3 regions of the Carboxylicivirga fragile genome follow, and region 1 is predicted to be linked to each of the others. Evidence: riboswitches for the same ligand, from Rfam matches in the RefSeq annotation. Region 1 holds a riboswitch; each other region holds the start of a gene.
What was found. Region 1 has a riboswitch for cobalamin ahead of ACRD7B_RS11310 (FecCD family ABC transporter permease). Riboswitches for the same ligand answer to the same signal wherever they lie in the genome.
Positions count from the first base shown of each region.

Region 2: linked by a shared signal. The riboswitch ahead of cobT (nicotinate-nucleotide--dimethylbenzimidazole phosphoribosyltransferase) and the one ahead of ACRD7B_RS11310 (FecCD family ABC transporter permease) in region 1 are both predicted to bind cobalamin.
Region 3: linked by a shared signal. The riboswitch ahead of ACRD7B_RS09465 (sirohydrochlorin cobaltochelatase) and the one ahead of ACRD7B_RS11310 (FecCD family ABC transporter permease) in region 1 are both predicted to bind cobalamin.

Region 1 covers NZ_JBNGOY010000022.1:37,645-41,863, reverse strand. The annotation lists gene ACRD7B_RS11315 (ABC transporter ATP-binding protein) at 1-773, opposite strand, end outside; gene ACRD7B_RS11310 (FecCD family ABC transporter permease) at 766-1,776, opposite strand; cobalamin riboswitch at 1,883-2,089, opposite strand; gene ACRD7B_RS11305 (hypothetical protein) at 2,209-2,877, shown strand; gene ACRD7B_RS11300 (nuclear transport factor 2 family protein) at 3,175-4,219, shown strand, end outside.
Region 2 covers NZ_JBNGOY010000099.1:135-4,353, reverse strand. The annotation lists gene cobC (alpha-ribazole phosphatase) at 20-598, opposite strand; gene ACRD7B_RS22525 (adenosylcobinamide-GDP ribazoletransferase) at 595-1,398, opposite strand; gene cobT (nicotinate-nucleotide--dimethylbenzimidazole phosphoribosyltransferase) at 1,456-2,493, opposite strand; cobalamin riboswitch at 2,585-2,778, opposite strand; gene ACRD7B_RS22515 (permease) at 2,808-4,163, opposite strand.
Region 3 covers NZ_JBNGOY010000017.1:58,073-62,291, reverse strand. The annotation lists gene ACRD7B_RS09470 (TonB-dependent receptor) at 1-295, opposite strand, end outside; gene ACRD7B_RS09465 (sirohydrochlorin cobaltochelatase) at 373-1,311, opposite strand; cobalamin riboswitch at 1,574-1,766, opposite strand; gene ACRD7B_RS09460 (ribonuclease Z) at 1,855-2,772, opposite strand; gene ACRD7B_RS09455 (STAS domain-containing protein) at 2,779-3,132, opposite strand; gene rpsA (30S ribosomal protein S1) at 3,148-4,219, opposite strand, start outside.

The sequences.
Region 1 (4,219 bases):
AGGTGTGGTTTTGTGTCCTTGGCGCAGATCCATTCCGAGTCTACTTTAAAAACCGATTTCAGCAATTCGGGGTTTAGCACTTCAATAGGTTCGCCATAGGCAACAATGCGACCTTTATCCATCACCATTACTTCATCGGTGAATTCGGCTACCTGATTGAGGTCGTGAAGCACGGTTATTATGGTTTTATTTTCCTGATCGGCAATTTGCCGCAATAATTTAAGTACTTCAATTTGGTGAAAGACATCCAACTGCGAAACAGGTTCGTCTAAGAACATGACTGGCGTATCCTGTGCCAGTGCCCGGGCTATGATGGTTCTTTGTTTCTCGCCACCGCTTAATGTGGTTACTGAGCGCTTTCGGAAGTTTATCATGTCAGTCATTTCCATAGCGTCCAATACTTTTTGTTTGTCTTCGCTGTTCGGACCTGTAATGCCTGAATAATAAGGGTATCGTCCCATCATAACAGCTTCCTCAACAGAGAAATCGAATTCGAGTTGTGTGTTTTGAGGTACATAACTTAAATAATGAGCTTTGTTGGGATAGTAATCTGGCACATGAATATGACCAGAACTTGCCTTTTTAATCTGAAGTAAGGTTTGCAACAAAGTTGTTTTGCCTGAGCCATTGCAGCCGGCAATGCTATAGAAGCGGCCTTTTTTTAATTCATGCGAAACGGTATTTAAGATGGCCTTAGAGCCTGCTTTAAAGCTCAAGTCCTCAAAGGCCATGACGATATCTCGTTCTAATAATTCTGTTTTCACTTTAAACATGGCTCTTGCTTCTTTTGATTAAAATGAAAAAGAAATAGGGAGCTCCAAACAAAGCGGTGATGCTACCTACGGGTAATTCGCCTGGCTGCACAACTGTTCGGGCAAGCGTGTCGGCTATAATAAGAAAGATTCCACCCCATAAAGCAGCCAATGGTAGAAGTTTTCGATTATCGGCACCAACGGTGAAGCGTACCATGTGCGGCACAATTAAACCAACAAAGCCGATAACACCGCTATAGGCCACCACTATGGATACCGAAAGTGCAGATATTAATAGAATTACCGCCACTTTCTTTTTTACATTGATACCGAGCGAATGGGCTGTTTCGTTACCCATGGCCAGCAGATTAAGATCTTTGGCGTATTTGAAGAGCATGATTAGTGAGAAAATAACAACGGGAGTTACAATCCATATCTGCTGCCAACTAATGGCATTAAAGCCACCAAGTGTCCAGAAGATAATACTCTCCATTTGGTCGCGATGAATAACCAATAAGAGGGAAACGATGGCTCCCAACATTAAACTCATGGCAATACCTGCCAATAGAAGCGTATTTTGCTCAGATTGTTTCAAGCTAAAAGCTAACCAGTACACCACAATCAAAGCTGAACAAGCGCCTAAAAATGCGAAGATAGGAATGCCCAATAATCCTCCCTGAATCCCAAGTACGATGGCTATGGTGGCACCGACTGAAGCGCCTGATGAAATACCCAGTACATAAGGGTCGGACATAGGGTTTCGGAATATGGATTGAAACGCACTTCCCGAGGCCGATAAGGCTGTGCCTGCAAGAATGGCCATAACAACACGTGGCAAGCGAATCTGTGTAATCACCTGCCAAATACCATTGCTTTGACTGTTGGCAGAATCTCCTGATAGACTATCATACAGAGCCGCAAAGTCAAGATTAGTAGGCCCCAAAAGCAAGGCAATGCAAGATAGTAGTACCAACGCCACAAGTGTTGCTATTACAATCCATTTATATTTAGCCGCGCTTATCATTCAAGCTTTCATATTTAATAATTAAGGTAGCTAATGGAGGGGAGAAAGAAGAGAGATAAGATATGTGAAATGGCTTGTCTGTCTTTTGCTTTTACTCCCGAAAGCTACATTACTGTTGACTATGGCAGGTCTTCTGACTTTCCCTTCTCCAGAACCTTCCCATTCGCCTTGAGCGAACAGTGGTGCTTTTCTGAAATGATTCGATAATAACATCGAACCGGGTACACAGCAGCGGGTACTGTTCAGGACTTTCACCTGATTCCCTTGCAACCTGATATGATGCATCAGGTTTACCGTAATCGCTTGCAAAGTTATTAAAAAAACTTACATCACGAAGGACACCACAGGAGAGTAGTATCCTATTTTTTTTGCCTATTGATTAATGTTTTATATTTTCATTCTCAATTAACTTTTAAACAACCAACATTTGAAATGAAAGAATTTATCCCCGTAATATTTGTTGCTGTATTTGTGCTGATTGTTTTGGTCTCTGTTTTTTATAATAAGAAAGCCATAATAAAAAGAAAATTAAAGAAAGCACCACTTAAGCGTATTTCATCATTTAAAGATGGAGAACTTGCCAAGTTAGTTGGTAAGGTTGAGTTTGTTGAAGAAGCACTTAAAGCGCCCTTGTCGGGTAGAGAATGTGCGTATTATCATATTCGTGTTGAGCAGCAAGTGTCGTCGGGCAAGAGTTCGCATTGGAAAACCATTGTTGATGAGGTGGTGGCCAACAAATTTGTCATTCGCGAAGGAAACGAAGCAGCTTTTGTTCACAGTACAAAAGTGAAAAGCCATGTAGTGGAAGATCGCAAGTACCGTTCCGGTTTTTTAAATGATGCAAGTGAAAAATTAGAGGCCTACCTGAACAGACATGGTTTGGAAAGTGAAAACTTTTTGGGCTTAAACAAAACCATTCGCTACAGGGAGGGCATACTTGAAAAAGGAGAGAAGATAGCTGTATTAGGTACCGGTAAATGGACGGATGCGAGTCAACTTGATTTACCCGATTATTATGGCCGTGTTCTTTACATGAGTTCGCGCGACGATCAGCAAGTGTATCTGAGTGACGATCCGGAAACACTTGGTGCTTTGGTGTAAGGGTTCAATGCATGACACAATCCTGGATTTTGATTTTCTTTATAGCAATAATATCTACATACGAAGTATATATAAAGGGCGCTGACCATACTTTTATCAAGTTGTTAATTAGTAATGTTAAGCTAGCTGGTAAACACCTTATGTGTATCGATAATGATATGCATGATTTCTACCCAGAAAAATATTAAGCGTTATTCTTAATATGCCAAGACTTTACATTTGATTATAATTAGATTAAATTACAAAAAGCATTAATCTTCAATTTTATCATTTGTTATTCATTTAAAGTTTAAGCATATGAGAAAAAATATCAAAGCATTAGCAATGCTTGCTGGAATGATAATTATTCTGGCAGCCCAATCGTGTGAATACCTAGATAAAAGAGGTGGCTCAAAAGCTCTGAAAGATAAACTCAAAAAAGAGCGAATAAAAGTGGGGCGTGCCTTATTGGAAGTGACAGGAGGTGGAATAGATGAAATCCTTCCATACTACACAGACGATATTGAATATCACGATCCCGTTGTTGATATCTATGGAAAGGAGCACATGACAGGTTTCCTTTATCAACTTATCGAAAATTCATCTCCTGATCTTGAAACAATAGTGGAAGAAGAAACCCTTATTGACGATGTCTATTCAGCCACATGGGTTATGAAAGGTACGTTTAACGGCATTTATTACGAGGCCAAGGGCATCTCTATTTTTAAATTTGAACCATACTCAATAAACGTATACTACCAACGCGACTATTATTCAGAAGGCGATATAATGGCTACAATTGCTAGTCCAGATCCGAATATTCCCGGTCTCGATCAGTTAATGTATTTCTTTAGAGAGCAATACAAGTGTTCTGTTGTTCCTGACTATCCTTGTTCACTTCCTCCACCTTCGAGTGATTCAAACAATCAAATGCATTTGAAAAGCCGGAACTTAAATCATCAACTCGATGTTGGTCGACTATTGGTTCAACTCGATGCGGAAAATTGGCCAAGCGTCATCCCTTATCTGGCTGATGATTATGAATACCACGATCCTATTGTTGATATCTATTCACCCGACACTATGGCTGAATTTCTGGCTCGTTTATTTGCCGGATCGACCGACTTATATACTGTTGTAGAGGACGAAACGCTGGTTGATGACATTTACATGGCTACATGGACCATGACAGGTATTGTGAACGGCGCCGTAATCGAAGCTCCAGGTATGTCAATCGTGAAATTTAAACCAGGGACTGAAATGGTTATGTACTCTCGTGATTATTACTCTGAAGGAGATATTATGATTGGCATCGACCAACTACGTGAAGCAATCTTAGGTTTCCGCGAATATTACCTTTGTG
Region 2 (4,219 bases), on a different contig from region 1:
TGGAACCTTCGTGGTTTTTTTATCCTTTTATAATTTCTACTTGGTGATAATCATCGTCATGGATGCTTATCTTTACAATAGCGCCATAATTTAAATGCAGATTAAATATATTGCTGGCTGGTATATTTAAGTATTTCATAAGAAAAGCACGAATAATACCCGAATGCGTTACAATGGCAATTTTTTTACTATTTCCATTTACCATTTGTTTCTCAAATTGCTCAACACGCTTTAGAAGTTGCTTAAACGATTCACCATTGGGTGGACTTTGTAATACGAAATTCTCAGCCCATACATCAATCTCATTTTTAGGAATAGCCTTCCAAAACATACCTTCCCAATCTCCAAAGTTTAATTCTTTCAAATTTTCATCAAGGTATACTTTCTGTGCATGAAAAAGATGTGTAGCCAATAATTTACATCTTTTTAAAGGACTGCTAAATATAATATCTGGACTGTATTTTGATGCAGTTAATATTTGATTTATATCATCCGCTTCACTATCAAAACAAGAATGACAATTTAAATCTATTTGGCCGTAGCATGTGCCTTCTTTCACATCTGGCGTTGTATGCCTAATCAATAGTAATTCTATCATTTGAATAATTGATTAAATGGGTTATTCGAGGCATCCATATGAATGATTGAAAGGATGGTTAAATAAACGACCAACTCTGTGACTTGCTGAATGGTTCCAAGACAATCGCCAGTATAGCCGCCAATCCATTTCTTAAAATAACGTTCCAATAAATATTTTGAAAGAATTAAAGGAATAATAACTAGCAGTATTCTTAAATCGTTGAATAAGAATAAAACTGGAAGCGAGATGAAAAAGGCGATTAAAATTTCCTTCGAATGAAGCGATTTAGTGATTGGTTTAGATTTGCTAGTTTCATCTTCACGCACATATGATAGGCTGTGCATTGTGCTAACCGCCATTAGGCGACTTAGTACATGCGCGGCAATTAATGCAATTACTATTTTGTTTGAAGGGATAGCATCTAAACTTGAAAATTTTGTGAATAACAATAGAATAATACCAACAGCTCCGTAGGCTCCAATTCTAGAGTCTTTCATTATAGTCAGTATCTTCTCTTTTGTCCAGCCACCTCCGAAGGCATCGCACACATCTGCAAAGCCATCTTCATGAAAGGCTCCCGTTAAAAGAATAGAGCTTGCCATCGATAATAATATGGAAACGGAGTGGGGTAGTAATTGGCTAAGCGTAATATAAATTAATCCACAAATTGCTCCAACTACATAACCAACGATTGGGAGATAGCGATTACATTTATTTAGGTTACTTTGCGAAAAAGCGATATTCTTAGGAATCGGAATTCGTGTAAAGAACCCAAAGGCAGTTAAGATGAGATTAAATTGATTCTTTAGTCTTTGCATTTGAAAATTGTAAAAAAGCCATTAGCTGACAGCTATCAGCCAATAGCTTATAATTTATTACTCAACATTACTTACTCCAGCGTCTTCAAAGCTAGACATTTCATTAATGAAATTCACGGCAGACTGCACCAATGGAAAAGCTATGGCTGACCCTGTTCCTTCTCCAAGTCGCATGCCCAACTGTAAGATGGCATCTGCCTTTAAATGTTGAAGCATCAATCTATGGCCTTGTTCTTCAGATTGATGTGCATACAAACAATAATCGGTTACATTGGGATTTATTGCATGGGCTGCCAGTAATGCGGAAGTTGCAATAAAACCATCTGATAAAATGATCATTTTCAATTCAGCAGCTTTTAAGATTGCTCCGCAGATAGTTGCAATTTCAAGACCTCCAAAAGTGGCAAGTATATCCATCGGTGAGCTCGTGTTTTGATGTAAAAGCAGTGCTTTTTCAATTACTTGTGCTTTATGGCTAATACCTTCCTTGTCTAATCCTGTTCCTGCACCTGAAGCTTCTGTTGCTGTGCAGTCTGTGTATTTACAAAGTAAGGCTGCCGCTGCGGTTGTGTTTCCAATTCCCATCTCGCCAAAACCAATAATGTTGCATCCTTCTGAATGAAGTTTATCAACAAGCTGCGCACCATTCTCCATAGCCTGTTTACACTCTTCAATGGTCATAGCTGGTTCAACGGCAAAATTACGCGTTCCCTTCCTTATTTTTAGATCAAGCAAATTGGTGTTGCTTTCAAAATCATAATTAACGCCTGTATCAGCCACTAAGAGTTGTATTCCATGTTGGCGGCTAAAAACGTTAATAGCAGCACCTCCACCTAAAAAGTTCATGACCATTTGAAACGTAACCTCTTGTGGGAAAGGGCTAATCTTTTCTTCAGTTACACCATGGTCACCAGCACATACCAGAATGCTTGGTTTAGATAATTCTGGCTTAAGTGTTTGTTGAATCTGACAGACTTTAAATGCAATTTTTTCCAGCGCGCCAAGGGCACCTAAAGGTTTTGTTTTTAAATCAATTTTCTTCTGAATAGACTCATTCAGCTGATTGCTTACTTGTTCAATTTTAAACTCCTGCATTTTCTAAATTTAAATAAGTTTTAAATCTTCAGGAGGGAGGATTATACAAATAGACACAGCTATGTAAGTGCTATTCTAGAATCACTTTACCCCGAAGTTGAATAAAAGGCAGGTCTTCCGGCTTACCCTGATGTTATTACCTTCCCATTATTATAACAGTGGTATTTAATAACATCACTTCACTAATGTGAAAGTGGGTTTACGGCTACGGGGATAGCTCTGGATTTCTCAATGAGGCACCAGATTCCCTTTTTAAGCGTTTGCACCTTTATGTTCCAAAAATAGAAATAATAATTGATAGCCAGATGGCAGAATTATTTATTCTCTTGGATAAACTCATAACCAAGTGACTCAATGGTGCTTTTAATTTGATCCAAGTCAAAGCTACTTGCCTCAATTACAAGCTGATTATTCTGAGGAGATGCGTTAACTTTACTGATTCCATTTAGTTTGATAAGGTTAGATTCAACGCTTGCTTTGCAATGGCTACAGGTCATTCCTTTTACTGTAAATGTTTTGCTTTGGATAGGTTTAGCCATAGCAAAGGATGTAAACTGAGGAGCGTTATTCAAAGGTTCATGTGCTTTATTTAGTACTGAGGAGTTTAGTTTTTGTGTTTTAATTTTTACTGACTTATTGTAGTTTGTTTTATTGATATACTGCCTTATATATCCATTAATAATTAAGCCAACAAGTATTATGGTAGACGCGATTTGTAGCCAGTTTGGTAATAGTTCGTGCGAGTGACTTAGATGTTCGGTGTGTTGGTTGATAAGGAACCATTCACGTGGAAGGAAGTGATTGATCAGAGTTCCAAAAAACAAGGCGCCAAGAATAATAGAGCCCAAGTAGGAGATTAAAGTACGATTGCCAAAAACTTTTTTTATCACAGTGATTGTGGCTGCATTGGTTGCTGGGCCAGCCATTAATAGTACTAATGCAGCTCCGGGGGAAAGTCCCTTGAGCATTAATACTGCGGCAATAGGTACAGAAGCAGTTGCACATAAATACAATGGTATGGAAGCCAATAATACCACTAACATGCTTATGGGTTCGTTATCGAGGTAATTCGTGAAAAAGTTTTCTGGAATTATCACAGCCATTAAAGTAGCAATCAGTATTCCAATTATTAACCATTTGGCAATATCCATCAAGAATTCATAAAAACCATAACGAAATATTCCAAACCAACCTTGATGAGTACCCATTTTATCATTCTCACAGGATTGTGGGCCATCATTGGTATTGACATCATCTTCTTTGGCTGTGGCATTTGTAGCGGCTCCACCTAATACTCCGGTTATTAAAGCCACTATTACACGTATAATTGCAAATGGTAAGCCGAGTAAAGAGTATGTTACCATAATGGAATCTACACCTGTTTGAGGCGTTGAAATTAAGAATGAAACACTAGAACCTTTAGAAGCCCCATTACGATAAAAGGAAATTCCGGTGGGAATAACACCGCAAGAGCAAAGTGGGAGAGGAATGCCTAGAATTGCCGTATTGATTACTGACATCCAATTACTTTTACCCATATAACGATCTATCCATCTTTGAGGAAACCAAACTTTAAGCACGCCTGCAAAGAAGAAACCTAAAAGAAGATAGGGCGACATAGCCTTTAATAGGTCAAATAAAGCATCTGCAAATTCTATAATTAGATTCATTTACGTTCTGATTAATATCAAATAAACAGTTGGTGTTATGAATGGTTCAGCTTGTA
Region 3 (4,219 bases), on a different contig from region 1:
CCAATCGAAGAACCAGATCTGTTTTATCAGTAGTGGCATCTATGGCCATTCTAAGCCTTTTATATCCTGAATAGGAAACACACAACTGATACTGGTTAAGTGCAATGTTTTTTAAAATGAATTCTCCATTTTTATTTGTAGCTGTTCCGTAGGTTGTACCATTAATATAAACGTTGGCTCCTATTAAAGCTTGATTGTTTTCATCAAGTACTTTACCTGAAATAATAACCTCTTGTTGTGCCGATGCTGTCCAAACAATTAACATCGCCAAAATAGACATGCAAAACTTCTGCATAATACAAATATCTTTAAAATGGCAACTACATTTAAATAATGTAAATACCTCTTATTGCTTTTTTACTAATCCAATTGTTACTTTCTTACCTCTTCAAGATGACTCATCCAAATGGCATTGATTTCGGAATAATCACCCAAACCATTCATATTGGCATTTACGGTATAACCTTTAGCCTCCAGTTGCTCTCTCCAGCTTTGTTCGGCAGGATCGGTTTCGCCAGTATCAGCGTTTAAATCGTTACAGGCATGATCGCCTGCTACCGACATCAATGGAGTAATACAAAGCGTTGTGGCTTTAGTAGTACATTGATCTAATCTTGAAATAATACTTCCTATGGCTAATGAGCCATCTTCAAATCCAATGCCTTCAACAGTACCTACATAAAAGTCGCTATTGATTTTCTGTAGCTCGTCATGTAGCTTGGTATATTTGGCGTCTGCTTCATGAGGCGTACCGTGGCCCATAAATAGTACAGGACCTTGTTTAATTTCTTCACTAAATTTATTAGCCAGTACATGTGCCACTTCCTTAATATCCTTTTCAGAAGTCAACAAAGGTGTTCCTATCACAATATCAACATCTTGATATCTATTTTCAACTAATTTAGTGGCCTCCAACAACTCATCATACTCCTCACCTGGAATGATGTGAAGTGACTGCACATAAATTTTTCGATAGCCCTCTTTTATCAATTGCTCCAAAGTTTCAGCTGGTGTGTAAATACGAATCTCTTTACCATTCAAGCTGCCCTGTCCCCTTCCTTCGCGCAACTTTTTTATGATGAAATTGGATGTGTAAGCCCAGCGAATTTCTTGATTTGGGAAATGCTCATGAGCACATTTATTAATAGTCTTAAATGTTGCTTGCGGATTTTCGTACGAGGAGCCAAAGGTGGCAAGTACAATGGCTTCTTTTGTTTGTACTTGTTTCTTTTCTTTTTCTGAGAAAGAACAGGAAGTACAGAATAATGAACTTATACTTATGAATAGTAGTGCTTGCTTAAATAAATTCATCTTAAAATAATTTGGGATAGATTAAAAATGTGATTTGAGAAATACGAGGACTTGGGCATTTTTATACCGGGAGGTACAAAGGCCTTTCTTACAATTGATAAGGTGCATTCCAATCTACTTTTTACAGCAAATATATTTAGCTGCAAAATGCGAACAGAAACACACCATTGCAATACTGCAACAATACAAAACCGTGTCATTAAAATATGTATTCAAATAAAATACTGCGTGTTGTAAAATCTTAACCCGAAATTGTTTACGCCACAATAGTTTTCGTTTTGCAGGTCTTCTGACTTACTCCTGTTTAATGCACCTTCCCGTTATAAATAACAGTGGTTTGTAGTATTAAACATTTTTGTGGAGCTTACAGCTGCGGGTACAGTTTCGGATTTGCACCGAATTCCCTTTATTGACAAGTGCGATACTCGTCAAACACAAAACTGCCGCGAATGTATAATTAATTATTTAATTATATAAACAAAAGTGTAATTTTAATTAAATCCACACTAAATAATCAGATATATAACTCTAGGTTGTGCTTATTTAATAAACTTCAAAAACAGCATTATCCTTAACCAGTAAACTGTTCTCGAATACGCCCTTAGCCTCCTTAAGTAGTGGCTGTAGATCGCGATAACGGCTTGAGAAATGACCTAGCAGTAATTGCTTAACTCCCGCATCTCGCGCAATGGTAGCAGCTTGTTTGGCGGTGGTATGCATCGATGACTTAGCGAGCGCTTTCAAATCGTGCATAAAAGTGGCTTCGTGGTAGAGTAAATCAACCCCTTGAATGTGAGAAATTAACTTCCGATAATACTTTGTATCAGAACAATACGCATAACTTCGTGGTTTGGGAGCAGGAATAATGAGTTCTTCTTCAGGCACCACTCTACCCTGATCATCAGTAAAAGGTTCACCATTTTTTATGGCTACTATTTCTCGAACCTGAAGATCGTACTTAAAAATAGCTGGCTTACGTATGTTAGCTTCTTTAGGCTGTTCGGTAAACTTAAAGCCACAGGTTGGTATGCGATGCGATAAAGGAAAAGATTCAACCTTTACTTTTTTATCTTCATAGATGAGCACCTTCTCATCATATGTCAAATCACTGAATTCGATAACATACGGCAAATCAGCACAAAAATAATCGAGCTGCGGTTGTAAGATGCCCTTTAAATCGGAATGTGCATGGATGTGTAATTTAGCAGTACGGCCCAGTAATCCAAAAGTAGAGATCAATCCCATTAAACCAAATACATGATCTCCATGAAGATGAGATAAGAAAATATGGTGAATCTTGGAGAAGTTTACTTTATTCCTTCGCAATTGCATCTGCGTTCCTTCACCACAATCAATCAAAAAAAAGCGCTCAGACACATTAAGTATCTGAGCGCTTGGATATCTATCTGATGTTGGTAATGCTGAATTACTTCCGAGTATGGTTACCGAAAAGTTATTCATCAATATCTACGATTCAATTGCTTTACGAATCATTTCAATACCATCATCAAGTGCAGGTGCAATGTTTAAAACAGAATCGAGCTGCGAAACCGAGATCAAACGTTCTACGGCTGGCTGAAGGCCTGCTAACACAAATGCACCATCGGCATTTTTACACAATCGGTTGGCAACAAGAATTGCACTTAAACCCGATGAATCACAATAATTACATTTACCCAGATCAAGTAAAATATTCTTTTCACCATTACCAGATAAGAGTACCAGTTCTGATTTTAAAGTTGGAGCCACATGTGTATCCAACTTTTCTTTCAGCACCTGAACTACAGTAAATTCATCTAACTTATCAATCTTGAAGTCCATTCCTATTATTTTAACTTATTTTTTATCTTCTTTTGGTGATTTCTCGCTAGCTTCTAACTGATCTTTCAGTGCAGCTAAATCAGAAATATCTCCTAAAGTAGTTTTTTCTAAGTTATCATTCAACTTCTTCACGCCTTTTTTCGTTGTTTTGGCTTGAGCTTTCTTAGCTGCTACCTCTTCACCCTTCTTACCATCTTCGAATACACGAGAGTGAGAAAGAATGATACGCTTAGCTGCTTTATTGAACTCAATCACTTTGAAATCAAGCTTTTCGTCAACTTTAGAAGCTGATCCATCTTCTTTCACTAAATGACGAGGAGTAGCAAATCCTTCAACACCATACTGCAATGCAATTACAGCACCTTTGTCGAAGATGTCAACGATAGTACCTTCGTGAACTGAATCAACTGTAAAGATAGTTTCGAATACATCCCATGGATTCTCTTCCAATTGCTTGTGACCTAAGCTTAAACGACGGTTTTCTTTGTCGATTTCAAGTACAACCACTTCAACTTGCTCTGCAATAGCAGTAAATTCAGCTGGGTGCTTGATTTTCTTAGTCCAAGAAAGATCAGAGATGTGGATTAATCCGTCAATACCTTCTTCAATCTCAACAAATACACCGAAGTTAGTGAAGTTACGCACGGTTGCACTGTGCTTGCTTCCAACAGCATATTTCTCTTCGATTTTCTCCCATGGATCAGCTTTTAATTGCTTAATACCAAGAGACATCTTACGCTCGTCGCGATCCAATGTTAATACCATAGCCTCTACCTCGTCGCCTACTTTCAAGAAATCTTGAGCGCTACGTAAGTGTTGTGACCATGACATTTCAGAAACGTGGATAAGACCTTCAACACCAGCAGCGATTTCAACAAACGCGCCGTAGTCAGCCATAACAACCACTTTTCCTTTAACAACATCACCAACTTTCATCTCAGTATCTAACGAATCCCAAGGATGAGCTGTTAATTGTTTTAATCCAAGTGCAATTCTCTTCTTCTCATCATCAAAGTCAAGAATTACTACATTTAATTTCTGATCCAACTGAACGATTTCTTCTGGATGCGAAACGCGTCCCCAAGAA